Regions from separate parts of the Burkholderia sp. 10_S31 genome, predicted to be linked through region 1. Evidence: predicted binding sites of a transcription regulator. Region 1 holds the regulator's gene; each other region holds the start of a gene.
What was found. The regulator FliA, encoded in region 1, starts transcription of late flagellar genes. The targets are predictions, from matches to a motif close to CTAAAGTTTNNNNNNNNNNNGCCGNTA.
Positions count from the first base shown of each region.

Region 2: a site for FliA is predicted at 3,901-3,927, ahead of flgM (flagellar biosynthesis anti-sigma factor FlgM). Genes of this name have one in related genera too.
Region 3: a site for FliA is predicted at 1,625-1,651, ahead of fliS (flagellar export chaperone FliS). Genes of this name have one in related genera too.

Region 1 is NZ_JBXOWK010000003.1:3,655,856-3,665,925, forward strand. Features, by position in the region: gene AC1Z3W_RS37160 (DUF3443 family protein) at 1-422, shown strand, start outside; gene AC1Z3W_RS37165 (VOC family protein) at 588-1,085, shown strand; gene AC1Z3W_RS37170 (DUF805 domain-containing protein) at 1,121-1,366, shown strand; gene flhB (flagellar biosynthesis protein FlhB) at 1,649-2,848, shown strand; gene flhA (flagellar biosynthesis protein FlhA) at 2,845-4,947, shown strand; gene flhF (flagellar biosynthesis GTPase FlhF) at 4,944-6,719, shown strand; gene AC1Z3W_RS37190 (P-loop NTPase family protein) at 6,712-7,530, shown strand; gene AC1Z3W_RS37195 (RNA polymerase sigma factor FliA) at 7,549-8,283, shown strand; S-adenosyl-L-homocysteine riboswitch at 8,361-8,476, shown strand; gene ahcY (adenosylhomocysteinase) at 8,511-9,929, shown strand.
Region 2 is NZ_JBXOWK010000003.1:3,280,732-3,290,801, reverse strand. Features, by position in the region: gene AC1Z3W_RS35500 (helix-turn-helix domain-containing protein) at 1-631, opposite strand, end outside; gene AC1Z3W_RS35495 (M24 family metallopeptidase) at 1,076-2,926, shown strand; gene AC1Z3W_RS35490 (flagella synthesis protein FlgN) at 3,013-3,453, opposite strand; gene flgM (flagellar biosynthesis anti-sigma factor FlgM) at 3,539-3,871, opposite strand; gene flgA (flagellar basal body P-ring formation chaperone FlgA) at 3,990-5,333, opposite strand; gene flgB (flagellar basal body rod protein FlgB) at 5,539-6,027, shown strand; gene flgC (flagellar basal body rod protein FlgC) at 6,064-6,489, shown strand; gene AC1Z3W_RS35465 (flagellar hook assembly protein FlgD) at 6,566-7,309, shown strand; gene flgE (flagellar hook protein FlgE) at 7,338-8,579, shown strand; gene flgF (flagellar basal-body rod protein FlgF) at 8,600-9,358, shown strand; gene flgG (flagellar basal-body rod protein FlgG) at 9,394-10,070, shown strand, end outside.
Region 3 is NZ_JBXOWK010000003.1:3,322,995-3,333,064, forward strand. Features, by position in the region: gene fliK (flagellar hook-length control protein FliK) at 1-710, opposite strand, end outside; gene AC1Z3W_RS35660 (flagellar protein FliT) at 786-1,118, opposite strand; gene fliS (flagellar export chaperone FliS) at 1,115-1,549, opposite strand; gene fliE (flagellar hook-basal body complex protein FliE) at 1,856-2,200, opposite strand; gene fliF (flagellar basal-body MS-ring/collar protein FliF) at 2,450-4,213, shown strand; gene fliG (flagellar motor switch protein FliG) at 4,203-5,198, shown strand; gene fliH (flagellar assembly protein FliH) at 5,191-5,874, shown strand; gene fliI (flagellar protein export ATPase FliI) at 5,868-7,409, shown strand; gene fliJ (flagellar export protein FliJ) at 7,415-7,873, shown strand; gene AC1Z3W_RS35700 (flagellar hook-length control protein FliK) at 7,905-9,182, shown strand; gene AC1Z3W_RS35705 (GMC family oxidoreductase) at 9,216-10,070, opposite strand, start outside.

The DNA of each region.
Region 1 (10,070 bases):
GCAACAACGCGCTCGGGGCGTCGACGGTGCTGACATCGACGACGACGGGCGACGTGAGCGCGACCTTCCTCGGCGGCAGCGTGACCGCGTTCTTCGATACGGGCTCGAACGCGTACTTCTTCAACGATTCGTCGCAGAAGATCTGCTCGACCAACACGCAGTTCTACTGCCCGTCGTCGACGACCACCTACACGGCGACGCTGACCGGTCAGAACGGTACGTCGGGCGGCGTGTCGATGCCCGTCGCGAACGCCGACACGCTGTTCGCGAACGCGTCGACGTTCGCGTTCAACGACATCGCCGGCCCGTTCGGCACGGCCGGCTGGCTCGATCTCGGTCTGCCGCATTTCTACGGCAAGACGATCTACTTCGGGATGGACAAGACCGCGAGCGGCGGCGCGCAGCCTTACGTCGCGTTCTGACCGCGCACGAACGGCGGCAGCAAGAGGGGGCGAGCGATCGCCCCCTTTTTTCGCCTTCGGCCGGGCGGCGGGCAGACTACGTTCCGGGCGGTCGCACCGTGCCGATACAGCGCCTACGATATAAGGCCGGCATCGGTGCCGGCACGACATCGAGGAGACAGCGCCATGAGCCAGCGAATCCAACGCATCACGCCGTTTCTGTGGTTCGACCAGGACGCCGAGGCGGCCGCCAGCTTCTACGTGTCGGTGTTCGACGACGCGCGCATCCTGCACGTCGCCCGCTACGGCAAGTCGGGCGCGCAGGCGTCCGGGCGGGCCGAGGGCACGGTGATGACGGTGTCGTTCGAACTGGACGGGCAGGCGTTTCTCGCGCTGAACGGCGGCCCGGCGTTTCCGCTCACGCCGGCCGTGTCGTTCGTCGTCAACTGCCGCGACCAGCGCGAGATCGACCGCTACTGGGCGGCGCTCGCCGAAGGCGGCGACGAGCGCGCGCAGCAGTGCGGCTGGCTGCGCGACCGCTTCGGCGTGTCGTGGCAGGTGGTGCCCGTGCAGATGCCCGAACTGATGGCGGGCGACCCGGCACGCGCCGAGCGCGTGATGGCGCAGGTGATGAAGATGAAGAAGCTGGATCTCGATGCGCTGCAGCAGGCGGCGGCCGGCTAGCGCAGAGGCCGGCCGGGATGCGCGGCTTGCGATGTATGCGCGCGACGCCCGGCGCGATTTTCCTGCTGCTGGCGATCGTCGCACTGGTCGTGTCGCTCGCGCGGGTGCCGCCGGGCCTCGCGGTCACTGTTCGCCGCCTGCACGATAAGGGCTGCTCCGGCTGGTTCCTGCCGATCGCGTTCATTCCGATCGTCGGCGGGATCCTGCTGCTCGTGTGGATGTGCTCGCGCGGCACCGACGGCCCGAACCGCTACGGCTTGGATCAGACTCCGGCAATCTGAGCGCCGCCCGCCCCGACGCGCGGCCGGCGCGTCGGGGCGATCCGATGATCGCTTCACGGCTGCTTCGATTCCCCGCTTCCCCCGTCATCTGCTTCTCCCCACCTGCCCGCGGACGCGTTGTTCACAGCCTCCCCTGCCTGCCGCCCCCCGCCGTACCGCCTTCCCCGATTCCCCGAAATACCCCCCTTTCCCGGCTTTGCTCGACCGATCGGCGTTTGACGTGCGCATGAATAATCGGTGTCACTGGAAAGCGGCATCCCGCCGTACCCGACTGGAGGCCCCGTGGCAGACGAGAGCGATCTCGACAGAACCGAAGCCGCCACTCCCAGGCGCCGCGAGAAGGCGCGCGAGGAGGGGCAGGTCGCGCGTTCGCGCGAGCTGGCTTCGTTCGCGCTGCTCGCGGCCGGGTTCTACGGCGCGTGGCTGCTCGCGGGTCCGTCGGGCGCTCACCTGAAGACGATGCTGCGTGGCGCGTTCACGTTCGATCGCGCCACCGCGTTCGATACACACCGGATGCTGTCGGCGGCCGGCAGCGCGAGCCTGGAAGGTTTCGCCGCGCTGTTGCCGATCCTCGCGCTCACCGGCCTGGCCGCGCTGCTCGCGCCGATGGCGCTCGGCGGCTGGCTGATCTCGCAGAAGACCTTCGAGCTGAAGTTCGACCGCCTGAACCCGATCTCGGGTCTCGGCCGGATCTTCTCGATCCAGGGGCCGATCCAGCTCGGGATGTCGCTCGCGAAGACGCTCGTCGTCGGCGGGATCGGCGGGATCGCGATCTGGCGCAGCAAGGACGAGCTGCTCGGTCTCGCGACCCAGCCGCTCGGCTCGGCGCTCGCCGATGCGATGCACCTGGTCGCCGTGTGCTGCGGCACGACGGTCGCCGGGATGCTGGTGGTCGCCGCGCTCGACGTGCCTTACCAACTCTGGCAGTACAACAAGAAGTTGCGCATGACGAAGGAAGAAGTGAAGCGCGAGCATCGCGAGAACGAAGGCGATCCGCACGTGAAGGGCCGCATCCGCCAGCAGCAGCGCGCGATCGCGCGGCGCCGGATGATGGCCGCCGTGCCGAAGGCCGACGTGGTCGTCACGAACCCGACGCACTTCGCCGTCGCCTTGCAGTACACGGACGGCGAGATGCGCGCGCCGAAGGTCGTCGCGAAGGGCGTGAACCTCGTCGCCGCGCGCATCCGCGAGCTCGCGGCCGAGCACAACGTGCCGCTGCTCGAGGCGCCGCCGCTCGCGCGTGCGCTGTATCACAACGTCGAACTCGAACGCGAGATTCCCGGCTCGCTGTACTCGGCCGTCGCCGAGGTGCTCGCGTGGGTCTACCAGCTGCGGCGCTTCCGCTCGGAAGGCGGCGCGTTCCCGGCCGCGCCGGTCGAGCTCGACGTGCCGGCGGAACTCGACAAGGGGGCGTCGGTATCGGCCGGCGACGAGCGTGAAGAAGCCGAAGACACGCTCGGCAAGCAAGGGAACGCAGCATGAGCACCCCGACCACCGGCCTGTTCGCCAAACGCCCGAACCCGTTCGCGGGCACCAACCTGCGCGCGCTCGCGGGCCCGATCCTCATCTGCATGATCCTGGGGATGATGATCCTGCCGCTGCCGCCGCTGCTGCTGGATCTGCTGTTCACGTTCAACATCGCGCTGTCGGTGATGGTGCTGCTCGTCAGCATGTACACGATGAAGCCGCTCGACTTCGCGGCGTTCCCGAGCGTGCTGCTGTTCTCGACGCTGTTGCGCCTGTCGCTGAACGTCGCGTCGACGCGCGTCGTGCTGCTCGAGGGCCACACCGGCCCCGACGCGGCCGGCCAGGTGATCGAGGCGTTCGGCCACTTCCTCGTCGGCGGCAACTTCGCGGTCGGCATCGTCGTGTTCGTGATCCTGATGATCATCAACTTCATGGTGATCACGAAGGGCGCGGGGCGGATCGCCGAAGTGTCCGCGCGCTTCACGCTCGACGCGATGCCCGGCAAGCAGATGGCGATCGACGCCGACCTGAACGCGGGCCTCATCAACGAGGAGCAGGCGCGCAAGCGCCGCCAGGCCGTGTCGCAGGAAGCCGAGTTCTACGGGTCGATGGACGGCGCGTCGAAGTTCGTGCGCGGCGACGCGATCGCCGGCCTGATCATCATGGCGATCAACGTGATCGGCGGGCTGATCGTCGGGATGGTCCAGCACGACATGACGTTCGTTGCGGCCGGCACCAACTACACGCTGCTGACGATCGGCGACGGCCTCGTCGCGCAGATCCCGTCGCTCGTGATCTCGACGGCGGCCGGCGTGATCGTGTCGCGCGTCGCGACCGACGAGGACATCGGCACGCAGATCACCGGCCAGCTGTTCACGAACCCGCGCGTGCTGACCATCACCGGCGCGATCATCGTGCTGATGGGGCTGATTCCGGGCATGCCGCACTTCGCGTTCCTCGCACTCGGCGGCGGCGCGATCTGGCTGGCCCGCACGCAGACCAGGCGCGCGGCGGCCCGCAAGGCGGCCGGCGATGTGACCGACATCGCACCGCCCGCCGTGCTGCCGTCCGACAGCCACGAGGCGACCTGGGACGACGTGCAGCTGATCGACCCGCTCGGCCTGGAAGTCGGCTACCGGCTGATTCCGCTCGTCGACAAGAACAGCGACGGCGAGCTGCTCAAGCGCATCAAGAGCATCCGCAAGAAATTCGCGCAGGAAATCGGCTTCCTGCCTCCGGTGATCCATATCCGCGACAACCTCGAACTGCGGCCGAACGCGTACCGGATCGCGCTGAAGGGCGTCGAGATCGGCACGGGCGAAGTGTTCCCGGGCCAGTGGCTCGCGATCAACCCGGGCCAGGTGACGGCCGCGCTGCCGGGCGCCGCGACGCAGGATCCGGCGTTCGGGCTGCCGGCCGTGTGGATCGACGTCGCGATGCGCGAACAGGCGCAGGTGTACGGCTACACGGTGGTCGACGCGAGCACGGTCGTCGCGACGCACCTGAATCATCTGGTCGTCCAGCACGCGGCCGAGCTGCTCGGCCGCCAGGAAGTGCAGGCGCTCGTCGAGCGCACCGGCAAGGACGCGCCGTCGCTCGTCGAGGACCTCGTGCCGAAGACGATCTCGCTGACGACGCTGCAGAAAGTGCTGCAGAACCTGCTCGAGGAAGGCGTGCCGATCCGCGACATGCGCACGATCCTCGAGGCCGTGTCCGAACACGCCGGCCGCGGCGACGCGTATGAGATCACCGCCGCGGTGCGGCTGTCGCTCGGCCGCGCGATCACCCAGCAGTGGTATCCGGGCTCGGGCGAGATGCAGGTGATGGGCATCGATTCGAATCTCGAGCGCGTGTTGTCGCAGGCGCTCGCCACTGGCGCGAACCCGGGCCTCGAGCCCGGCCTCGCGCACAACCTTCTGACCGGCACGCAACAGGCGATGCTGCGTCAACAGAATCTCGGGCTGCCGCCCGTGCTGCTGGTGCAGCACGCGCTGCGCGCGATGCTCGCGCGCTTCCTGCGCCGCAGCCTGCCGCAACTGAAAGTGCTGTCGTATGCCGAAGTGCCGGACACGCGCACGATCAAAGTCGTTAACGTCATCGGGGGTTCCGCTTGAACATTCGCAAATTCACCGGCGCGACCAGCCGCGACGCGCTTCGCCTCGTGCGAGAGGCACTGGGCGCCGACGCCGTCGTGCTGTCGAACCGCACGCTCGATGACGGCAGCGTCGAAATCGTCGCACTCGCCGACTCGGATCTCGCCGCGGTCACGCCGCAGGCCGCCGCGCGGGCACGCACGCTTGCGCCGCGCGCACCGGAATCCGTGCCGGCCGCCGCTGTGCCGGGCATCGTGCCGCGCCCCGGCGCCGCACGCGCGCGCCCGGCCGCCAATCCGTATGCGGCAGGCGACGGCGGGCTGCCGGACGTGTTCTCGTCGGTGTTCGGCGCGAGCGCCGAAGCGATGGAACCGGCTGCAGAACCGGCCGCCTTCGATGCCGACGCGCACGCAACGGAGCCCGCATCGCCGTCGTCGGCGGCGCCCGCTGCCGGCGCAGCGGCGGCAGGCACGCCGGCCGCATCGTCCGAACCTGCACCGTGGCTCGTCGAGCATGCGAAGCGCCTGACGCAGCAGCGCGAAGCGCTGATCGCCCGCGCGCAGGCGGCGCAGGCCGCACCGCAGGCGCCGGTCCGCACGCAGCAGGACGCCGCGTCCGCGACGCCGGCCGGCTGGGCGCGCGACATCGTGCGCGACGCCGAGCGCCGGATGCCGTCCGCCGCCGCCGCCGCCGCCGCCACCCGCGCGAGCGAAACCAGTGCCGCGAAGCCGGCCGAGCGCGCGGGCCTGTCCGCCGAGGCGGCCGCTGCGGTGGCCGACGCGCTGAAGGCGCGCATCGAGAGCATCGTCAACGACACGGTGATGCACGAGCTCGGCGCGATGCGCGGGATGATGCAGGAGCAGTTCGACAGCCTGATGTGGCACGACCGCCAGCGCCGCAGCCCGGTGCACGGCGCGCTGACCAAGCACCTGTTCTCGGCCGGCTTCTCCGCGCAACTGGTGCGCATGCTGGTCGACAACCTGCCGTCCGGCGACAGCACGCAAACCTTCGACCAGGCCGCCGAATGGGCGCAGTCGGTGCTCGCGGCGAACCTGCCGGTGCTCGAGAGCGAGGACGCGCTGATGGAGCGCGGCGGCGTGTTCGCGCTGATGGGGCCGACCGGGGTCGGCAAGACGACCACCACCGCGAAGCTTGCCGCGCGCTGCGTGATGCGCTTCGGCGCGAGCAAGGTCGCGCTGCTGACCACCGACAGCTACCGGATCGGCGGCCACGAGCAGCTGCGCATCTTCGGCAAGATCCTCGGCGTGCCGGTGCACGCGGTGAAGGATGCGGGCGACCTCGAGCTCGCGCTGTCCGAGTTGCGCAACAAGCACATCGTGCTGATCGACACGATCGGCATGAGCCAGCGCGACCGCGCGCTGTCCGACCAGATCGCGATGCTGCACGGCGCGAACGCGCCGGTGCAGCGCCTGCTGCTGCTCAACGCGACGAGCCACGGCGACACGCTCAACGAAGTCGTGCAGGCGTACCGCAGCGCGGGCGAGCATCCGGACCTCGCCGGCTGCATCCTCACCAAGCTCGACGAGGCGACCCACCTCGGCGGCGTGCTCGACACGGTGATCCGCTACAAGCTGCCCGTCCACTACGTGTCGACCGGCCAGAAGGTGCCGGAGAACCTGTACGTCGCGTCGACCAAATTCCTGCTGAAGAGCGCGTTCTGCGTACCGCGCGACGGCTCGCCCTTCGTGCCCCAGGACGAAGACATGCCGACGCTGCTGTCCGCACTGGCCGCACGTTCCACCGCCGAGCTGCACGAGGTGCGATTTGGATAAACGGATCATCGACCAGGCCGAAGGGCTGCGACGCCTGCTGGCCGGGCGCGCGTCGCGCATCGTCGCGGTGACGGGCGGCCCGGCGGGCGTCGGCTGCACGTCCACCGTCGTGAACGTCGCGGCCGCGCTGACCGCGCTCGGCAAGGACGTGCTCGTCGTCGACGAGCGTGCCAACGTGCATTCGAGCGTGGCGACGCTCGCGGGCGCATGGCTGCGCGACGGCGAACGCACGCGTGTTGCCGCCGGGTTCGGCCTGTGCGCGGCCGCGCGGCTCGCGCGCGACGGCTACAGCGACGCGCAACTGAGCGACTTCATCGACGGCCAGGCGGACATCGTGCTGGTCGACGCACAGCTCGGCGCGGACGGCACGCTCTCCGCACTCGCGCGCGAGGCGCACGACGTGCTGATCGTCACGCGGGTCGCCGCGCAGGCGATCACCGAGGCGTATGCATGCATGAAGCGCCTGCATTTCGCGCACGCGGTCGCGCAGTTCCGCTTGCTGACCAACCACGTCGGCAGCCACACCGACGCCAGGACCGCATTCGACAATCTCGCGGGCGTCGCGAGCCGCTACCTGACGGTGTCGATCGCCGATGCCGGCTGCGTGAGCGCCGATCCGCTCGTCGAGCATGCACGCGACCTGATGCATACCGTGGTCGACGCGTTCCCGTCGTCGGCCGCCGCGCGCGATTACCGGCAGATTGCCGCCGACCTGCTGTACTGGCCGATGCGCCCGGGCTCGGGCGCGGGGCGCGCCGTGCATGCGGGCGGCAAGCCGTCGTACGAGGCGGGTGCGGCCCACGCCGCGTGAGACCGGAAGGAGAGAGCCATGATGTACAACGCTCAAGGAAAGATGACCCAGGCCGACGTGCTCGCGCAATACGCGCCGCTCGTGCGGCGCCTGGGCCTGCAGCTCGTCGCGAAGATGCCGGCGAGCGTCGACCTCGACGACCTGATCCAGGCCGGCATGATCGGCCTGATGGACGCGGCCGGCCGCTACAAGGAAGACCAGGGCGCGCAGTTCGAGACCTACGCGACCCAGCGCATCCGCGGCGCGATGCTCGACGAGCTGCGCAGCAACGACTGGCTGCCGCGCAGCCTGCGCAAGACGTCGCGCGAGGTCGAGCACGCGGTGCACCAGGTCGAGCAGCAGCTCGGCCGCTCGGCGAGCGAGACCGAGATCGCGCAGCACCTGAAGATGCCGCTCGACGAGTACCAGGGGATGCTGCAGGACCTGCACGGCAGCCAGCTCATCTACTACGAGGATTTCGACCGCGCGGCCGACGACGAGCCGTTCCTCGACCGCTATCGCGTCGATCACGCCGATCCGCTGTCGGCGCTGCTCGACGAACACCTGCGCGAGGCGCTCGTCGACGCGATCGAGCGGCTGCCCGAGCGCGAGAAGCTGCTGATGTCGCTGTACTACGAGCGCGGGCTGAATCTGCGCGAGATCGGCGCGGTGCTCGAAGTGAGCGAATCGCGCGTGTGCCAGCTGCACAGCCAGGCCGTCGCGCGCCTGCGCGCGCGGCTGCGCGAACAGGCGTGGGTCGGCGCGGAGAACTGACCCTTTCATTGTGCCCACGCGCGCCGACGCGGCGCGCGGCGCGCATTTCCCGCGCCGATTTGCTACAATCCCTCCCGTTTTCCGAGGAGCGTTGCGACGGACCTTCTGCGTTCGCCAGGCTCGGAGAGCTTCACCAAGCAGCCGTGCGGCGAGATTCGCGCCGGCCCCGCTTCCTGAACGGCGCTCACGTCACCAATTTCTAGAACTTTTTTAGAAAGGAGGGCGTGATGAACGCCATTATCGATTCGCAAGCTTCCAAGGATTACATCGTCGCCGACATGGCGCTTGCCGGCTGGGGCCGCAAGGAACTGAACATCGCCGAGACCGAAATGCCGGGCCTCGTGCAGATCCGCGACGAATACAAGGCGCAGCAGCCGCTGAAGGGCGCGCGCATCGCGGGTTCGCTGCACATGACGATCCAGACCGGCGTGCTGATCGAGACGCTGAAGGCGCTCGGCGCCGATGTCCGCTGGGCGTCGTGCAACATCTTCTCGACGCAGGACCACGCCGCCGCCGCGATCGTCGAAGCCGGCACGCCGGTGTTCGCGTTCAAGGGCGAGTCGCTCGACGAATACTGGGAGTTCTCGCACCGCATCTTCGAATGGCCGAACGGCGAATTCGCGAACATGATCCTGGACGACGGCGGCGACGCAACGCTGCTGCTGATCCTCGGCTCGAAGGCCGAGAAGGACCGTTCGGTGATCGCGAAGCCGACCAACGAGGAAGAAGTCGCGCTGTACAAGTCGATCGCGACGCACCTCGACGCCGACCCGACCTGGTACTCGACGCGCCTCGCGCACATCAAGGGCGTGACCGAAGAAACCACGACCGGCGTGCACCGCCTGTACCAGATGGAAAAGGACGGCCGCCTGCCGTTCCCGGCGTTCAACGTGAACGATTCGGTCACGAAGTCGAAGTTCGACAACCTGTACGGCTGCCGCGAGTCGCTCGTCGACGGCATCAAGCGCGCGACCGACGTGATGATCGCGGGCAAGGTCGCGGTCGTCGCGGGCTACGGCGACGTGGGCAAGGGCTGCGCGCAATCGCTGCGCGGCCTGGGCGCGACCGTGTGGGTCACCGAAATCGATCCGATCTGCGCGCTGCAGGCGGCGATGGAAGGCTACCGCGTCGTGACGATGGAATACGCGGCCGACAAGGCCGACATCTTCGTGACGGCGACCGGCAACTACCACGTGATCAACCACGATCACATGAAGGTGATGCGCCACAACGCGATCGTCTGCAACATCGGTCACTTCGACTCGGAAATCGACGTCGCGTCGACCCGCCAGTATCAGTGGGAAAACATCAAGCCGCAGGTCGACCACATCATCTTCCCGGACGGCAAGCGCGTGATCCTGCTGGCTGAAGGCCGCCTCGTGAACCTCGGCTGCGCGACCGGCCACCCGTCGTTCGTGATGTCGAACTCGTTCGCGAACCAGACGCTCGCGCAGATCGAGCTGTTCGTGCGCGGCGGCGAGTACGAGAACAAGGTGTACGTGCTGCCGAAGCATCTCGATGAAAAGGTCGCGCGCCTGCATCTCGCGCGCATCGGCGCGAACCTGTCCGTGCTGTCGGACGAGCAGGCGTCGTACATCGGCGTGCAGAAGGACGGCCCGTTCAAGCCGAACCACTACCGCTACTGATGCGCCGAGGCCGCGGCCGTGCCGTGCGCGCCCCGCTGCGGGGCACGCGGCGCGGCGGCGGCACGGCGCCGGATCGCCGGCCCGCCGCGCTGCGCCCCCGGGCACGCGCGGCGGCCGGCGGCGGCCACTGACCGACCAGAT
Region 2 (10,070 bases), 380 kb from region 1:
GCTCGCCCGGCGCCGCGCCGGCATCGCGCGCAAGCGGCCTGATTTCCCTCTCCGCGGACCCGAATTCGGCGCAGCGGTCGTCGAAGAGCGGCAGCGTGCCGACCGCGATGAGTTCGGCGGGCCCGTCGCCAACGTTCGCGACGCGATGGCGCTTTCTCGCATCGAAGTGCAGCGAGTCGCCGGGCGACAGCGGGTAATCCTTCTTGCCGATCGTGTAGCAGACGTGGCCGGTCAGCACGTACACGAACTCGTCGCCGCCGTGCGCGACCCATTCCGAACGGTAGCCCTCCATCATCCGGACCTTGAGCGCGTTGATCTGGCTGCCGTCGAAGGTGGTGGACAGCCGCTCGTACCACTGCGACGTGGCGTCGACCGCGTACGGTTCGCGGCGGCCGGCGTGCGAGTCGGGCTGCGCCTGGCGCGGCTGGTCGATCAGCGTGCCGAGCGGCACGTTCAGCGCCTTCGCGACGTTGACGAGCGACGACAGCGAGATGCCGGTGAGATGGCGCTCGACCTGCGACAGGAACCCGATCGACAGGTTCGCCTCTGTCGCGACTTCCAGCAGCGTCTTCTTCGCCTCCCGGCGCAGGCGCCGAATGCGCTGGCCGATACGCATGATGTCTGAATCCATGAATCTCTTTCGTGGCAACGAGTCGGAAGGCGAGCGGAGGGCGGGGCAGTCGCCGGGACGTTGCTTTTCCGCGAATCGCACGAAGCACGGCCGTCGGGACGGCGATGCCGGCGCATTGTACCGCGCAGTGGCGCACGCACGGCGCCACGCCGCGCAGGGGCGCGCGGCCGTCGTGCACCGTGCCGGTAACACCATGCCGGGAATTTTAGCCCTACGAAAATTTTAGCTTGACCTCAATTTCAGCGTGCTCTAGATTCTGTCGCGCACATCAAACAAAGTTAAGTGAGACAAAAATTTTCCCGAAGACCTGCCGCTGGAACGGCACCGCGGCCCGGCTGCCTGCCGCGCCGCGCGTCGGCTGTGCACGGGTGGCGTGCCGCTCCCGGCGTGCGCCATGCCGCGCAACGCCGCCGGCCGCCGACAACAATCCATAACGGGCATCCGATGATCGATCGACTGAAATACAGTTTCTCCGGCCTTCCCTCGTATGACGCGTCCGTTGGCGACGCGCAGGCGGGCCTGTCGCGCGTGCTCGACGCGCTGCGGCTCGACGCCGTGGTCGTCACGTCGCAGGACGAATACATCACCGAATACCTGCCGCGCCGCAACAACCCGCGCTACGCGGTGTCGGGCTTCGACGGCTCGGCCGGCTGCGGGATCTTCCTGAGCGCGGCGACCGCGCAGGCGCTCGGCGTGCCGCCGTTCGTGCTGTTCGTCGACGGCCGCTATCACCTGCAGGCCGAACAGCAGTGCGACCCGGCGCGCGTGCGGATCGAGAAGCTCGCGATGGACGTGACGATCTGGCAGGCGCTGGCCGACTGGCTGGTCGCGCATGCGAGCCGGCTCGCGCGGGTCGGCTACGACGCGCTGCGGATCAGCGTCGCGCAGCGCGACCGGCTGTTCGCGCAGACGCAGGCCGCGTCGCTCGACTGGACGAGCCTCGCCGAGCGCGAGATCGACCGCGCGATCGCGCTGCCAGGCTGGGTGGTCGAGCGGCCGATCTTCGAGCTGCCGGACACGATGACCGGCGCAAGCGTCGCGCAGAACCTCGGCGCGCTGAACCGCCGGCTCGCCGCGCACACCGGCGCGGCACCCGGCAAGACCGCGTTCTTCACGTGCGCGTCGGACGATCTCGCGTACCTGCTGAACAGCCGCGGCTATCACATCCCGAACGCGTCGTCGCACCTGGGCTTCCTGTTCGCGGTCGGCGAGCAGGTCGCGCTGTTCCTGCCGGAAGGCTGCGACCGGTGCCCGGTCGAGCTGGCGTCGTATCCGGCGCTGCACGTGATCCGGCGAGACTTCGCCGAACTCGAGCGCTTCCTCGCGCGGTTCGCGGTCGACCACGTGTGCTACGGCTTCGAATCGGTCAATTGCGCGCTCGTTGAGTCGGTGCGCCGCGTATGGCCGCACGCGCGCCACGCCGATTTCAATCCGGTCGAGGCGATGCGGGCCGGCAAGACGCCGCAGGTGCTCGACCGGTTCCGGGACGCATTCGCACGCAGCTCGGCGGCGATCGCCGAGACGATGCGCTGGGCGAAGGCCGGCGAGCCGGGACAGCGCCATACCGAATACGACCTGGCCCGCACGATCAACGACGCGTACGGTGCCCGCTCGGCGGTCGCGCTGACGTTTCCGTCGATCGCGGCGAACGGCTCGAACAGCGCGTTCGCGCACTACACGGCGGCGAGCGCCGAGGTCGAGCTGACGGAGGGCGAACTCGTGCTGCTCGACAGCGGCGCATACTACGACGCCGGTTTCGCGACGGACTGCACGCGCGTCGTGTTGCGTCGCACGCAGCCGGAGACGGTCGCGCAGCCGTGGCAGCGCGAGATCTACACGGTCGCGCTGAAGGCCTGCATCAAGGGGCTCGTCACGCGCTTCCCGAAGACGGCGACGGGCGGCGACGTCGATGCGGCCGTGCGGCAGGTGTGCCGCGACCACGGCTATGATTTCGGCCACGGCACCGGGCACGGCGTCGGGATCCACGTGCACGAAGGCGGCGTGCGGTTCGCGCCAGGCGCGAAGTACGGGCTGGTGCCGAATGCGGTGATTTCCGTCGAGCCGGGTATCTACGTGCCGGGCAAGGGCGGCGTGCGGATCGAGAACATCGTGATCGTGCGCGCGGACGACGACGAATCGGATACCGTCGCGTTCGAGAACATCGTCACGGTCGGCTACGACTGGGACCTGATCGATGTCGAGCTGCTGGACGACGACGAGCGCGCGTACCTGCGCGACTACGAACGGCTTTGCGTGGAGCGCGGCACGCAGGTCACTGCGTGTCCGCTGCTGTAAGGCGGGGATGGCGCGCGCGGCCGCGGCAGGGCCGCGGTGCGCAGCCGGCGCGTCGGTACGCCGGCGTGGTCAATGCATCAGTGCAATCAGCGCATCAGCGCCGACACGCGCCCGTCGGGCCCGTAGACGCCGGCCGGCGCGGGCGCCGAGCGCAGCACCGCGAGCGCGCGCTCGTTGTAGTCCATCCGGATCCGGATCAGCATCCCGTTGGTCGCATTGGCCTGGCGCGCGCGTTCGGCGGCCTGCAGCAGCAACTGCCAGCGGCCGGCAAGGCGCGCATCGCGCTCGGCGGCCTGGTCCATGCCTTTCTTGCCGGCCGGAAAGCCGAGCGCGGACAGCTGCGTGTCGCGCGTGCGTTCGAGCTGCGCGAGCCGGTCGATCAGCACGCTCTTCTTCTCGACGATGCCGGGCAGCATTTCCAGCGGCTCCGGGGTCGTGAGCGCCTTTTCCTCGTAGGCGAGCAGGGACGCGAACGCTTCGACCGTCGCGTGTTCGTCGTTGACCGTGGCCAGCAGCTCTTCTCTCATCGCGTCATGCTCGTCGCGCCGGCACGCGGGTGCGCATGCCGGCAAACCAGGGGGCCGGTCAGGGCGTGACGGGCCCCGGGCCGGTTCAGTTGCCCTGCGGGCGCTGCTGTTGCAGCAGGTCGCGGGCGGTATTCAGTACGCCGTCGGCGATCTTGTTCACATCGATCGTCAACGTGCCGTTGTTCAACGCGTCCTTGATCGACTGGACGAGGGCCGTGTCGATGTCGGCGCTGCCGGAGGCCGACAGCGAACGCAGCTGGCCCGACAGACCCGACAGGTTCACGGTCGTGTCGCCGCCGGTCGATCCTGCGTCGGCCGCCTGCGCGGGCGACGACGAAGCCGCGCCGGATTGCGCGCGGGTCGCGCCGTTGCCGGTCGACGCGAGTGGGCTCGGGTTCGGAGTGGAATCGATTTTCACGATGGGTTTCCTGTACGGTATGACCCAGATAACGGCCGGGTCGGCCCGAACTTTAGCATCGTGAACCCGAAATTCTCCGAATAAACAATTCTTTGCAATCTTGCGGCGGGATCCGTCCCTACAGCGGAATTTCCACGGTCCCGGCGTCCTTGACGATCGCCGTGACGATCTGCCCCGCGGCCATCCTGACCCGCACCGACTGGCCCGGCGCCGCATTCGCGAGCGCGCTGCCCTCGGCCGAGATCGTGAAGCCGGGCCCGGCCGCGACGACCCGCACCGTCTGGCCGGCCGACACCGACGCGGCGCTCTTCAGCATGTCCTGGCGCAGCGGCAGCCCGGCCGAGATCCGGGCCAGCGCGGTCGCGCCGACCGCCTGCGCGGGATCGGTGATCACTGCGAGCGGCAGCACCGTCAGGTCGCCGTCGCGCGCGACGAGGTCGGCGGCGGTGAGCGGCTCGCCGGGCGGGATCTGCCGCGCGGCGACGTAATAGGTGGCCTGCACGGCGACCTTCGCCTGCAGGTAGACGGTCCACGGCCGTTCGCCCGCGCAGCGCACGCCGACCGTCGTGCGGCCCCACAGGCGCGCGCCGGTCGGCAGGAACGGCTCGAGCGTCGTGCACGCGGCGAGCCCGCGCGGGAATGCGGCGGCGACGGTGGCGGTGGTCTTGCCCGGCAGGCCCGCGATCTGCTGCTGCAGGAATGCGAGGGCCGTGCGTCGGATCGCGTCGGGGTCCTGCTGGCCGGGTGGCGCCGCCTGCTGGAGCGCGGCGGCCGCCTGGGCCGGGGGGGCGGAAGTCATCGGCGCGCGCGGCGCCGGCGCGGCTGCAGCGGGGCGGGCTGCCGCGGTGCGCGTGGCGATTGCCGGGCGCGCGGGATTCGATGCGGGTTCGGCCGTACCGGCGACGACGGTCGCGACGGCGCCCGGATCGGTGGCGTGCGGCGTGCGGTAACCGTACCCGTAACCGGCGCTCGCGCGCGCGGCCGCGTAGACGGGGCGTGGCGCGGGCGTCGGCACGACGGCCGGCGGCGCGACGCTCGTCACGACCATCGAGCCGGCCGCGGCCGTGCCGGTCATGCCGGTCGCACCACTCGCACCGGCCGCCATCGCCATGCCCGCACCCGCACCCGCACCCGCACCCGCACCCGCACCCGCACCCGCACCCGCACCCGCACCCGCACCCGCACCCGCACCCGAAGCCGAAGCCGAAGCCGAAGCCGAAGCCGAAGCCGCACCCGAAGCCACACCCGAAGCCACACCCGCCTTCCCGCCGAACTGCCCGCCGCTCGCCGCATTCGCCTGCGCGAGCGCGGTTTCGGCCGTCTCGCCGCGTCCGGGAATCACGATCATCCCGTCGTCCGCGTGGGCAGCCGACACCACGAGCCACAGCGCCGCGGCGAGCGCGAACGCACGCGGCACGCGTGTGCCGCGTGCGGCGTTTTCGCGAAGTGCGCTGCCTGTCATCGCCGTGTCCTCGAAACCGTTGATCCGATTCGCATTCTAGGGAGCCGGGCCGTCGCGCAAACGATGAATAGAGGGGGCCTTTGCCGCGTTATTCGTCCGATTGCCGGTTGCGCCCGACGCCTACCATCGCTGTCATGGAAAAAAGCCCCTTGGGCCGCCATCCGGCGCAACGGGCGTGCAGCGCTTCATACGGAGAGACGCACACATGCTGGACAAACTCGATGCCGAATTCGCGTTCGGCCGACAGGCGCTCGACGTGCGCGCCTATCGGCAGGAACTGCTGTCGTCGAACATCGCGAACGCCGACACGCCCGGCTACCAGGCCCGCGACGTCGATTTCGCGTCGACCCTCGCGCGCTCGCTGAAGCAGACCAGCGGCGGTCTCGCGCCGAGCAACGCCGCGCAGCTGCCGATGGCGCAGCCGGCCGGCGTGGCGAGCGGGATGACGATGGTGTCGACGGCGCCGGGCCACATGGCCGGCACCGCGAAGCTGATTCCGACGGGCGGCCCGGCCGACGACTACGGTCGCGCGCAGTACCGGATGCCGCTGCAGCCGTCGCTCGACGGCAACACGGTCGATCTCGACGTCGAGCGCGTGCAGTTCGCGAACAACGCGCTGCACTACGAAACCGGGATGACCGTGATGACCCAGCAGATCAAGGCGATGATCGCCGCGATCTCGACGAACTCGTAAGCGCGCGGCGCTTGCGCACCCGAACAAGGAGCCTCCATGCCCTCGTTGATGAACATCTTCGGCGTCGCCGGTTCGGCGCTGTCCGCGCAATCGCAGCGCCTGAACGTCACCGCGTCGAACCTCGCGAACGCCGACAGCGCGACCGGCCCCGACGGCAAGCCGTACAAGGCCAAACAGGTCGTGTTCGCGACCGACCCGATCGGCGGCGCGCGCACCGCGTCCGGCCAGGGCGTGGGCGGCGTGCGGGTGACGAAGGTGGTCGACGACCCGTCGCCGATGAAGTCGACCTACGACCCGTCGAACCCGTCCGCCGACGCGAACGGCTACGTGCAGATGCCGAACGTCGATCCGGTGCAGGAGATGGTGAACATGATCTCGGCATCGCGCTCGTACCAGGCCAACGTCGAGACGCTGAACACTGCGAAGACGCTGATGCTCAAGACGTTGACGATCGGCTCGTAAGCCGCGCGCCGAGCGACGCTCCAGACCGATACCCCAGACCAGACAGTTCCGACAGTTCCGACACAAGGCACCCCGGATGACATCCTCCAGCACGACGATCGGCAGCAACGGCACCAACGTGTCGACCCTGCCGACCGACACGATGAACACCAACAACGTGTCGATGACCGGCACGTCGGCGAGCGATCTGCAGGCGACGTTCCTGAAGCTGCTCGTCACGCAGCTGCAGAACCAGGATCCGACGAGCCCCGTCGACAGTTCGCAGATGACGTCGCAGCTCGCGCAGATCAACACGGTGAGCGGCATCGCGCAGCTGAACACGTCGCTCACGTCGCTGTCGACGCAGCTCGCGGCCGGCCAGCAGACGCAGGCCGCGCTCCTGATCGGCACGAACGTGCTCGCGCCGGGCAACGCCGTCGCGGTGAAGGGCGGCGCGGCGTCGCCGTTCGGCGTGTCGCTCTCGAGCGACGTGTCGAACCTGACGATCACCGTGAAGAACAGCTCGGGCGCCGTCGTCAACACGATCAATGCGGGCCAGCAGTCGGCCGGCACGGTGCCGTTCAACTGGACGCCGACGGACGCGTCCGGCAACGCGCTGCCGGACGGCAAGTACACCGTGAGCGCGCAGTACACGGGCAGCGACGGCAAGACGTACGCGCCGACCGTGCTCGCGGCCGCGCAGGTGCAGAGCGTGATCAAGCAGGCCGACGGCACGGCGGGGCTCGTGCTGTCGAACGGCACGACGGTGGGGCTCACCCAGGTCGCGTCGATTTTCCCGAACGCCGCGTCGTCGTCCGGCGGCACGACCACCACCAACTGATCCAGCTTTCTCGAAAACGGAGACCGAAATGGGTTATCAACAGGGTCTGAGCGGCCTCGCCGGCTCATCGACCGCGCTCGACGTGATCGGCAACAACATCGCGAACGCGAACACGGTCGGCTTCAAGTCGAGCACCGCGCAGTTCTCCGACATGTATGCGAACTCGATCGCGACGTCGGTCAACACGCAGATCGGGATCGGTACGACGCTCGCATCGGTGCAGCAGCAGTTCGGCCAGGGCACGATCAATACGACGAACTCGTCGCTGGATGTCGCGATCAACGGCAACGGCTTCTTCCAGATGTCGAACAACGGCGTGATGAGCTACACGCGCGACGGCACGTTCCAGCGCGACAAGAACGGCTACATCGTCAATGCGCAGGGCATGAACCTGATGGGCTACGCGGCCGACAAGAGCGGCGTGCTGAACACCTCGCAGACCGTGTCGCTGCAGGCGCCGACGACCAACATCGCACCGACCCCGACGACCAGGATCACCGGCCAGTTCAACCTGAACTCGCAGGACACGGTGCCCACCAAGACGCCGTTCGACCCGACCGACACCACGACGTACAACTATTCGACGTCGGTCCAGGTGTATGACTCGCTCGGCGGCTCGCAGGCGGTCAACATGTACTTCGTGAAGTCGGCGACCGGCACGTGGGAAGCCTACGCGGGCGTGCAGGGCAGCACCGCGACCGACCTCGGCACGGTCACGTTCGATTCGTCGGGCGCGATCCAGAGCACGACGACGGGCACGCCGCCCGCGCCGACCACGTCGGTCGGCCAGTTCCAGTTCACCGTGCCGACCACCGACGGCTCGGCGACGCCGCAGCAGCTCACGCTCAACCTGACCGGCACCACGCAGTACGGTGGCAAGGACGGCGTGAACAACCTCGCGCAGGACGGCTACGCGAGCGGCACGCTGACGACCTTCTCGATCGGCTCGGACGGCAAGCTGACCGGCAGCTACTCGAACGGGCAGACGGCGGTGCTCGGGCAGATCGCGCTCGCGAACTTCAACAACCCGAACGGCCTCGTCAACATCGGCGGCAACCAGTACACCGAGACGGCCGCGTCGGGCGTGCCGCAGATCTCCGCGCCGGGCAGCACGAACCACGGCACGCTGCAGGGCAGCGCGCTCGAGAACTCGAACGTCGACCTGACGTCGCAGCTCGTCAACCTGATCACCGCGCAGCGCAACTACCAGGCGAATGCGCAGACGATCAAGACGCAGCAGACCGTCGACCAGACGCTCATCAACCTGTAATGCGCGGATAACCGGCAGCCATGGACCGACTGATCTACACGGCGATGACGGGCGCGTCGCAGTCGCTCGACCAGCAGGCGATCGTCGCGAACAACCTCGCGAACGCATCGACGACGGGCTTTCGCGCGCAGCTCGCGACCTACCGCGCGGTGCCGATGAATTTCGGCGACGGCAGCACGATCGACCCGACGACGACGCGCACCTACGTGCTCGCGTCGACGCCCGGCGCGGATTACGCGCCGGGTCCGATCACGCGCACCGGCAACCCGCTCGACGTCGCCGTACAGGGCGCCGGCTGGCTGTCGGTGCAGACGGCCGACGGCGGCGAGGCGTACACGCGCGCCGGCAACCTGCACGTCGATGAAAACGGCCAGCTCGTCAACGCGAGCAACCTGCCGGTGATCGGCAACGGCGGCCCGATCTCGGTGCCGCCCAACGCGGAAGTGACGATCGGCAAGGACGGCACGGTGTCCGCGCTGATGCCGGGCGACCCGCCCACCGCCGTCGCGATCGTCGACCAGATGAAGCTCGTGAACCCCGACCCGGCCACGCTCGCGCGTGGCAACGACGGGCTGTTCCGCACCGCCGACGGCAATCCGGCCGATGCCGACCCGAACGTGGTCGTCACGCCGAATTCGCTCGAAGGCAGCAACGTGAATCCGGTGACCGCGATGGTCGCGATGATCGACAACGCCCGGGCGTTCCAGCTGCAGTCGAAGCTGATCCAGACGGCCGACCAGAACGAGCAGTCGGCGAACCAGCTGCTCAACTTCAGCTGAGCGGCACGGCCCTCGCTACCAGGAGAAGATTCAACATGAACCGATCGCTCTACATTGCCGCCACCGGCATGAATGCGCAGCAGGCGCAGATGGACGTGATCTCGAACAACCTCGCGAACACCAGCACAAACGGCTTCAAGGCGTCGCGCGCGGTGTTCGAGGATCTGCTGTACCAGACCATCCGCCAGCCGGGCGCGAACTCGACACAGCAGACCGAACTGCCGTCGGGCCTGCAGCTCGGCACCGGCGTGCAGCAGGTCGCGACCGAGCGCCTGTACACGCAGGGCGGCCTCACGCAGACCGGCAACTCGAAGGACGTCGCGATCAACGGCGCGGGCTTCTTCCAGGTGCTGATGCCGGACGGCACGAACGCGTACACGCGCGACGGCTCGTTCCAGACCAACGCGCAGGGCCAGCTCGTCACGTCGAGCGGCTACCAGATCCTGCCGGCGATCACGGTGCCGCAGAACGCGCAGTCGCTGACGATCGGCAAGGACGGCGTCGTGTCGGTCACGCAGCCGGGCTCGAGCAACGCGGTGCAGATCGGCTCGCTGCAGATCGCGACCTTCATCAACCCGGCCGGCCTCGAGGCGAAGGGCGAGAACCTGTTCGCCGAGACCACGTCGTCGGGCGCGCCGAATGTATCGCAGCCGGGCCTGAACGGCGCGGGCGTGCTCAACCAGGGCTATGTCGAGGCGTCGAACGTGAACGT
Region 3 (10,070 bases), 330 kb from region 1:
GCCTGCGCGTTCTGCGCGAGCTCGTGCGGGGCTGCGCCCAGCTGCGTGGCGGGTCGCGGCGCGGCCGTCGGCAACGACAGACGCTGCGCGAGCAGTTCGTCGAGCACATCGGGCGCATCGTGCTGCGCGGCATCCGGAGCCGGCTGCACCGGCGCGGTCGTGAGACGCGCCTGCGGTTCGCGCATCAGCGCGGCGAGCGGCCGCTGGCCGGCCAGCCACTGCGCGAGATGGGATTCGTAAAAGAGCCCGCTTTCGCTCACGGCTTGCGCAAGCGCCGCGCGCAGCGCCGCGGCGGGCGACACGTCCGACGCAGCGCGCGCAGCCGCGACGTCGGACGCGGACAAAGGAGCGGAAGAAGCGGCGGCAGACGCGGCCGGACCGGCTGCCGGTTGTCCGTCCGGCGGCGCGGCCGCGCTCAGCAGCACGGAAGGATCGGCCAGCAGCGGCGTGCGTCCGGCAATCACCGGCGTCGCGACGCCGCCCGCGCGGGAGATCGCGTCGAGCGCAAGTGCCACGTCGGACAGCGCGGTCTGCGCGGACGCCGGCGGCGCGGCCGGCGGTGCGCCCGTCGAGGGCGGCGATGACGCGCTGGCGCCCGGCGTGCCGACCTGCGCGGTCGCGCCGCCGGCGGACGCCGTCACGGTGCCGGTCAGCAGGCTGTCGAGGCGGCTCGCCAGCAGGGCGGCCGCAACGGAGTCGATACCGGTCATGATCGAAGCCTGCTCACCTCAGCCACATCGTTGCAAAGCCGGGGACGCGACAATCGCGGCCCCGGCAAACGGGCACTATCCGCGAGCGCGGTAGAGATCGGCCAATGCCTTGGTCGGGCACCGCGCCTCGAACAGCGCGGAAAGCCGCGCGACTTCGGGGCTCGCGAGATCGCGGATCGCGGCGTCGTCGGCGAGGATGCGGCGGATCAGCGCGAGCTTGCGGCCAAGATCCGCTTCGTCGAGTGCGACGCCCGGATCGGCCTCCTTCAATCCGTCGACGAGCTGCAGGAATTCGGCCTGCAACGCCGGCAGCGCGCTCCAGTCGGCACCACGAGCCGCGCTCAGCATGCGGCCCGACACGGCCGCGAGCGCCTCGTAGCGAGCGAAGTATTCGGCCTTGCGATTCATCGCGCCACGTCCGCTGCCTGCTGCGCGGCCATCCGCGCGACTTCGGGGGCAATGCCCGTCCACGCTTCCTCGAGCGTGGCGAGCAGCCCGTCGACCTCGACCAGCATCGTGTCGCTCGCCTGCGCATTGGCCTGCAGCAGGCGCCGGCCGATATACGAATACAGCGCGTCGAGGCGCCCGGCGATCTCGCCGCCCGCGTTGCGGTTCAGCGCCGCCTGCAGGCCGCTTTCGACGATCCCGATCGCCTTGCCGATCGCTTCGCCGCGCGCGGGCACGTTGCCCTGCTGCAGATGCATGCGCGCAAGCGCGATGGCCTGCCGCGCGCCCTGGTACAGCATCGCGATCAGCCGGTGCGGGGAGGCGCCCATCACCCCTGTCTCGACGCCGACACGCGCGTACGCACTGGCTCCAGCGTGTCCTGGGGAAAACATGCGCTTCTCCTTGTGATGCGTTGGCTATGCGGAAGCCGCCGCCCTGCATTGCACGACGCGGCCTTGTACCGGAGTTATCGGAAGGGAATTGAAAAGCTTTAGGCTCGCGGGCGGCCGGCTCCGTCGTGCCGGCCGCCCCGGGGGGCGCCGTCCAGGTAGCTGCCCCCCGGATGGGCGTCGCCGGATGGGCGTCGCCGGATGGGCGTCGCCGGGTGTGCGTCGCCGGGTGGCCGTCGCCGGGTGGCCGTCCCCGGATGCCCGTCGCCGGTAGCCGTCCCCGGATGCCCGTCGCCGGTAGCCGTCCTGTCACACCGACATCTGCATGATGTCGTTGTACGCGCTCACGAGCTTGTTGCGGACCTGGAGCCCGAACTGGAAGCCGATGTTGGCCTTCTGCATGTCGACCATCACGTCGTTCAGCGACACGTTCGCCGCGCCGACCTCGAACGCCTGCGCCTCGCCGAGCGCATGCTGCTGGTCGCCGCTGATCTTGTCGAGCGACGCCTTCATCGCGCTCGCGAACGTGCCGGCCGTCGCGGCGCCCGAGCCGGCGAGCGCCGCCGCCGGGCTCGCGGCGCCGCCGCTCGCCTGCGCGGCCATCGCCTGCATCTGTTGCAACACCGAACCGATTCCGCTGACGTTGGCAGCCATGCTGTCCCCAGACATAAGAGAAGAGACCCGGACGCACCGGGCGTTTCCGCCGGCGCCGCACCACGCGCACCATGCCGGATCGCGAAAAAGAATAGCAGCGCCGTGCGCGCCAAAGCCGCGAAAGTACGGGGGAAACCCCGCTCTTTTCGGTCGATCGGAGTCGCTCCCGGGTCCCGATAATCGCATCGTGTCATTGTCCGTCCGCTCGTCCGAGCGGCTCAGTCGTTCCGCTCCGGAGAAACTCCTCGCATGGATTCGCAGGCCAACTCGCTGATCAACCCCGACGCCCGCACGGGCCTCGCCAGCCCGGTGCCAGGCGCCACCGCGGCCGCCGCGTTGCCGGGAGCGGGCGGCGCCGGCGCGGACTTCGGGTTCGGCGGCTTCGCGGAACGCATCCCCGGCATCTCGCGGATGAAGGGCAATCCGAAGCTGCCGTTCGTGATCGCCGTCGCATTCGCGATTGCCGCGATCACCGCGCTCGTGCTGTGGAGCCGCGCGCCCGACTATCGCGTGCTGTACAGCAACCTGTCGGACCGCGACGGCGGCGCGATCATCGCCGCACTCCAGCAGGCAAACGTTCCCTACAAGTTCGCCGACGCCGGCGGCGCGATCCTCGTGCCGTCGAACCAGGTGCACGAAACGCGCCTGAAGCTCGCCGCGATGGGGCTGCCCAAGGGCGGCTCGGTCGGCTTCGAGCTGATGGACAACCAGAAATTCGGCATCAGCCAGTTCGCCGAGCAGGTGAACTACCAGCGCGCGCTCGAAGGCGAGCTGCAGCGCACGATCGAATCGATCAACGCGGTGCGCGGCGCGCGCGTGCATCTCGCGATCCCGAAGCCGTCGGTGTTCGTGCGCGACAAGGAGGCGCCGAGCGCGTCGGTGTTCGTCGACCTCTACCCGGGCCGCGTGCTCGACGAGGGCCAGGTGCAGGCGATCACGCGGATGGTGTCGTCCGGCGTGCCCGACATGCCGGCGAAGAACGTGACGATCGTCGACCAGGACGGCAACCTGCTGACGCAGACCGCATCGGCATCCGGCCTCGACGCGAGCCAGCTCAAGTATGTGCAGCAGGTCGAGCGCAATACGCAAAAGCGCATCGACGCGATCCTCGCGCCGATCTTCGGCGCCGGCAACGCACGCTCGCAGGTCAGCGCGGACGTCGATTTCTCGAAGCTCGAGCAGACCTCGGAAAGCTACGGCCCGAACGGCGCGCCGCAGCAGGCCGCGATCCGCAGCCAGCAGACCAGCAGCGCGACCGAACTCGCGCAGGGCGGCGCATCGGGCGTGCCGGGCGCGCTGTCGAACACACCGCCGCAGCCGGCCTCCGCGCCGGTCGTCGCCGGCAACGGCCAGAACGGGCCGCAGTCGACGCCCGTCAGCGACCGCAAGGACCAGACGACCAACTACGAGCTCGACAAGACGATCCGCCATGTCGAGCAGCCGATGGGCAACGTGAAGCGGCTGTCGGTCGCCGTCGTCGTCAACTACCAGCCCGTCGCCGACGCGAAGGGCCACGTGACGATGCAGCCGCTGCCGCCCGCCAAGCTCGCGCAGATCGAGCAGCTCGTGAAGGACGCGATGGGCTACGACGAGAAGCGCGGCGACTCGGTGAACGTCGTGAACAGCGCGTTCTCGACCGTCAGCGACCCGTACGCCGACCTGCCGTGGTGGCGCCAGCCGGACATGATCGCGATGGCGAAGGAAGCCGCGAAGTGGCTCGGCATCGCGGCGGCCGCGGCGGCGCTCTATTTCATGTTCGTGCGCCCGGCGATGCGCCGCGCGTTCCCGCCGCCCGCACCGGTCGCCCCGGCGCTCGTGGGGCCGGACGATCCGGTCGCGCTCGACGGCCTGCCCGCACCGGACAAATCCGACGAGTCCGATCCGCTGCTGCTCGGCTTCGAGAACGAAAGGAGCCGCTACGAACGCAACCTCGACTACGCGCGCACGATCGCCCGCCAGGATCCGAAGATCGTCGCCACCGTCGTGAAGAACTGGGTGTCCGATGAACGCTGAAGGCTTGACCAAGAGTGCGCTGCTGCTGATGTCGATCGGCGAGGAAGAGGCCGCGCAGGTATTCAAGTTCCTCGCGCCGCGCGAGGTGCAGAAGATCGGCGCCGCGATGGCCGCGCTGAAGAACGTCACGCGCGAGCAGGTCGAGGACGTGCTGCAGGAATTCGCGAAGGAAGCCGAGCAGCACACCGCGCTGTCGCTCGATTCGAGCGAGTACATCCGCTCGGTGCTGACCAAGGCGCTCGGCGAGGACAAGGCCAGCGTGCTGATCGACCGGATCCTGCAGGGCAGCGACACGAGCGGCATCGAGGGCCTGAAGTGGATGGACTCGGGCGCGGTGGCCGAACTGATCAAGAACGAGCATCCGCAGATCATCGCGACGATCCTCGTGCACCTCGACCGCGACCAGGCGTCCGAAATCGCGTCGTGCTTCACCGATCGGCTGCGCAACGACGTGATGCTGCGGATCGCAACGCTCGACGGCATCCAGCCGGCCGCGCTGCGCGAGCTCGACGACGTGCTGACCGGCCTGCTGTCCGGCAGCGACAACCTGAAGCGCAGCCCGATGGGCGGCATCCGCACCGCAGCCGAGATCCTCAACTTCATGACGAGCAATCATGAAGAAGGCGTGCTCGAAAGCGTGCGCCAGTACGACGCCGACCTCGCGCAGAAGATCGTCGACCAGATGTTCGTGTTCGAGAACCTGCTCGACCTCGAGGATCGCGCGATCCAGATGGTGCTGAAGGAAGTCGAATCGGAAACGCTGATCATCGCGCTGAAGGGCGCGCCGCCCGCGCTGCGCCAGAAGTTCCTCGCGAACATGTCGCAACGCGCGGCCGAACTGCTCGCCGAGGATCTCGACGCGCGCGGCCCGGTGCGCGTGTCCGAAGTCGAGACGCAGCAGCGCCGCATCCTGCAGATCGTGCGCAACCTTGCCGAAAGCGGTCAGATCGCGATCGGCGGCAAGGCGGAAGACGCGTATGTCTGATTCCGCGCGCGACCGCGCCGGCACCCTCACCGCGTACCAGCGGTGGGAGATGGCGTCATTCGATCCGCCTCCGCCCCCGCCACCGCCCGACGATGCGGCAGCGGCTGCCGCCGCGCTCGCCGAGGAACTGCAGCGCGTGCGCGACGCCGCGCATGCCGAAGGCCATGCGGCCGGCCACGTCGAAGGTCAGGCCCTGGGTTACCAGGCCGGTTTCGACCAGGGCCGCGCGCAGGGTTTCGAGGCCGGCCAGGCCGAAGCCCGCGAACAGGCCGCGCAGCTCGCGGCGCTCGCCGCATCGTTCCGCGAAGCCGTGTCGAGCGTCGAGCACGATCTCGCGTCCGACCTTGCGCAGCTCGCGCTCGACATCGCGCAGCAGGTCGTGCGCCAGCACGTGAAGCATGACCCGGCCGCGCTGGTTGCCGCCGTGCGCGACGTGCTCGCAGCCGAACCCGCGCTGTCCGGCGCGCCGCATCTCGCGGTGAATCCGGCCGACCTGCCCGTCGTCGAAGCGTACCTGCAGGACGATCTCGATACGCTCGGCTGGAACGTGCGCACCGACGCGTCGATCGAGCGCGGCGGCTGCCGCGCGCACGCCGCGACGGGCGAGGTCGACGCGACGCTGCCCACCCGCTGGCAGCGTGTCGCCGCCGCGATCGGCAAGGTGAGCGCATGGTGACGCCCACGCCCGAATCGATCCTGCACGACGGGATGACGCCGCTCGAGCGCGAACTCGCGCTCGCGTCGTTCGGCCCAGACAGCGCGCCTGACACCGCACACGGCGCCGATCCGCACGCGGCACCCGCATCGGACGATGCGCCGCGCGCACCGCACAATCCGCATCTCGCGCACTGGCGCACGCACCTGAACGGGCTCGCGACGCGCAGCCACCGCGCGCTGCCGCTGCGCCCGAGCGGGCGCCTCACGCGTGCCGCGGGCCTCGTGCTCGAGGCGATCGGGCTGCGCCTGTCGGTCGGCGCCGAATGCATGATCGAACTGCCGCCCGGCAGCACGCTGCCGCATGCGGAAGCGGAAGTCGTCGGCTTCTCCGGTGATCGCCTGTTCCTGATGCCGACCACCGACGTCGCCGGCGTCTTGCCCGGCGCCCGGGTATGGCCGCTCGAAAGCGCACCGGTCGCCGACCCGCTCGCGGGCGCGAAGCGGCTGCCGGTCGGCTGGGAAATGCTCGGACGCGTCGTCGACGCGTCGGGCCGCCCGCTCGACGGCCTGGGCCCGCTCGCGTCGAAGGTCGACGCGCCGCTGTCGGCCCCGTCGATCAACCCGCTCGATCGCGAGCCGATCCACCACGTGCTCGACGTCGGCGTGCGCGCGATCAACGCGCTGCTCACCGTCGGCCGCGGGCAGCGCATGGGCCTCTTTGCCGGTTCCGGCGTCGGCAAGTCGGTGCTGCTCGGCACGATGGCGCGCTACACGAGTGCGGAAGTGATCGTGATCGGGCTGATCGGCGAACGCGGCCGCGAAGTGAAGGAATTCATCGAACAGATCCTCGGCAAGGACGGGCTCGCGCGCTCGGTCGTCGTCGCGGCGCCGGCGGACGTGTCGCCGCTGCTGCGAATGCAGGGCGCCGCCTACGCGACGTCGCTCGCCGAGTATTTCCGCGACCAGGGCAAGCACGTGCTGCTGCTGATGGATTCGCTGACGCGCTACGCGATGGCGCAGCGCGAGATCGCGCTCGCGATCGGCGAGCCGCCCGCGACCAAGGGCTATCCGCCGTCGGTGTTCGCGAAGCTGCCGGCGCTCGTCGAGCGCACCGGCAACGGGCCCGAAGGCGGCGGCTCGATCACTGCGTTCTACACGGTGCTGACCGAAGGCGACGACCAGCAGGACCCGATCGCCGATTCGGCGCGCGCGATCCTCGACGGCCACGTCGTGCTGTCGCGCGCGCTCGCCGAGGCCGGCCACTATCCGGCGATCGACATCGAGGCATCGATCAGCCGCGCGATGACCGCGCTGATCGATGAAACGCATCTCGACCGCGTGCGGCAGTTCAAGCAGATGCTGTCGCGCTACCAGCGCAACCGCGACCTGATCGCGGTCGGCGCGTATGCACCCGGCCGCGACGCGCAGCTCGACCGCGCGATCGCGCTCTATCCGCGCATCGAATCGTTCCTGCAGCAGGGCTTTCGCGAACGCGCGCCGTTCGCGTCGAGCCTCACCGCACTCGATGCGCTGTTCGACGTACACGGAGGCTGATCCCGATGGCACACGGCTTTCCCCTTCAACTGCTGCTCGATCGCGCGCAGGAAGATCTCGACACCGCCGCGAAGCAGCTCGGCACCGCGCAGCGCGACCGCACCGCGGCCGCCGAACAGCTCGATGCGCTGCTGCGCTATCGCGACGAATACCACGCGCGCTTCACGCAGTCCGCGCAGCACGGGATGCCCGCCGGCAACCTGCGCAATTTCCAGTCGTTCATCGACACGCTCGACGCGGCAATCGCGCAGCAGCGCAACGTGCTGGCCGCAGCGGAGCTCCGCATCGACGAAGCGCGCCCGAACTGGCAACAGAAGAAGCGCACCGTCGGCTCATACGAAACCCTGCAGGCGCGCGGCGTCGCGCAGGAAGCGCAGCGTGCCGCGAAGCGCGAACAGCGCGACGCCGACGAACACGCCGCCAAAATCCTGCGCATGCGGGCCGATGCGGCCCGCTCGGCGTAACCGCTCACCGCTTTCGAACGAGAGAATCGCCATGCCTCCCCTGCCCCTGCTCGGCGCGCTGCTCGACACCGCCGGCATCGCACTCAAGGCCGTCCGCGGCGCGGGTTCGTCCGCCGGCGACGATGCCGCAAACAGCCCGGCCGCCGTGCCGTTCGCGCAGACGCTGAAGCGAAGCGTCGTCACGCGGCACGACACGGCGAACGCCGGCAAGCCGGACGCCACGACGAAACACGCGTCGTCGACGCCGGCCGCCGGCACGAAACCCGCCGACCGCGACGACGAGAAGTCGGCCGACGACGCGAACGCGACGTCCGGTCCCGACGCCGCCGCGCTCGCCGCGGCGGCGGCCGTGCAGGCACAGCTGCAGGCGCGCGAGAACGGCGCGGCGCCGGCCGATGCCACCGCCGCGCAAACGACCGCCGTGTCCGGCCAGCCTGACGCCACGGCGGCGCTGGCGAATCATGCAGGCAAGGATGCGGCCGCCGTGCCGGCATCGGGCCGCGACGCACTGCAGGGCGCGCTGGCGAGACTGACCGGCGGTGCGGGGGCGATCGCGATGCCCGGGACGGGCACGGCAGCGGCCGATGCACCGCTGACGCCGAAAGTCCCGACCTTCGACCACACGCTCGCCGACGCGAAAGGCACGCTCGCGACGCAGCAGACGCCCACGCAAGCCACCGCCCTGGCGCTGCAGGCCGGCGCGACCGGCCAGTCCGCGGCACACGCACTCGCGGCCGCCGGGGAAACCGCCAGCCCGGCCGCCGACGCATCGGTCGCGGCAGCCACAGCGGCGGCGGCGGCCGCCCAGGCGAACGTCGCGACGGCGCCCGCCGCAAGCTCGATCGCCGCGGCCAACGCGCACGTGCTGGCCCCGCATGTCGGCACGGCCGACTGGACCGATGCGCTGAGCCAGAAGGTCGTGTTCCTGTCCAATGCGCACCAGCAGAGCGCCGAGCTGACGCTGAACCCGCCGGACCTCGGCCCGCTGCAGGTCGTGCTGCGCGTGGCGGACAACCACGCGCATGCGCTGTTCGTGTCGCAGCACGCACAAGTGCGCGACGCGGTGGAAGCCGCGCTGCCGAAGCTGCGCGAAGCGATGGAGGCGGGTGGGCTCGGCCTGGGCAGCGCGACCGTCAGCGACGGCGGCTTCGCGTCGCAACAGAACCCGCAACAGAACTTCGCCGGCGGCCGGTCGTCGCCGCGCGCACGCGCCGGAACGTCAGCCGTCGACGCACCGCTCGACGCTGCGCAATCCGCAGCGGCCGGCGCGACCGTGAGCCGCGCGGGCCTCGTCGATACGTTCGCCTGAGCATCGCGTCGGCCGCGAGCCGGTGCGCGCCGCTCAGCGGCCGTGCGCCGCCGCGGCCGCCTCGCCGCGCGGCACGCCGCCCCGACGCGCCGAGACGATGAAGTCCGCCGCGCGTTCGCCGATCATCACGGACGGCGCATTCGTGTTGCCGCCGATCAGCGTCGGCATCACCGACGCATCCACCACCCGCAGCCCCTCGACGCCACGCACGCGCAGTTGCGGATCCACGACCGCCCGCGCATCCGAACCCATCCGGCAGGTGCCGACCGGGTGATAGATCGTGTCGGCATGCGCGACGATCGTCGCGCGCAGTTCCGCTTCGCTCTGGTCCGCGCGCGTGTACAACTCGCGCCCGCCCTGCGACGCGAGCGGCGCCTGCGACAGGATGCGGCGCATCGCCTGCGCGCCGCGCACGAGCAGATCGAGATCGCGCGTATCACTGAAGAAGCGGGGATCGATCAGCGGCGCGTCGCGCGCATCGCCACTCGCAAGCGCGACCGTGCCGCGGCTGAACGGCCGTAGCGCACATACGTGCAGCGAATACCCGAAGCCCCAGTGCATCTTGCGGTTGTGATCGTCGACGAGCGCCGTGCAGAAATGCAGCTGCAGGTCCGGACGATCGAGCGACGGATCGCTCTTGATGAAGCCGCCCGCCTCCGCGACGTTGCTCGTCATCATCCCGGTGCGGCTCGAGAAATAGCGCGCGAGCGCCGGCGTCATCTTCGCGATCCCGCGCAGGCAGACGCCGACCAGCTCCGACGAATTCACGCGCGTGTTGATGATGAAGTCGATATGGTCGATCAGGTTGGCGCCGACGTCCGGCGCGTCCTGCACGACCGCGATCCCGTGCCGACGCAGCTGTTCCGCCGGACCGATCCCCGAGCACAT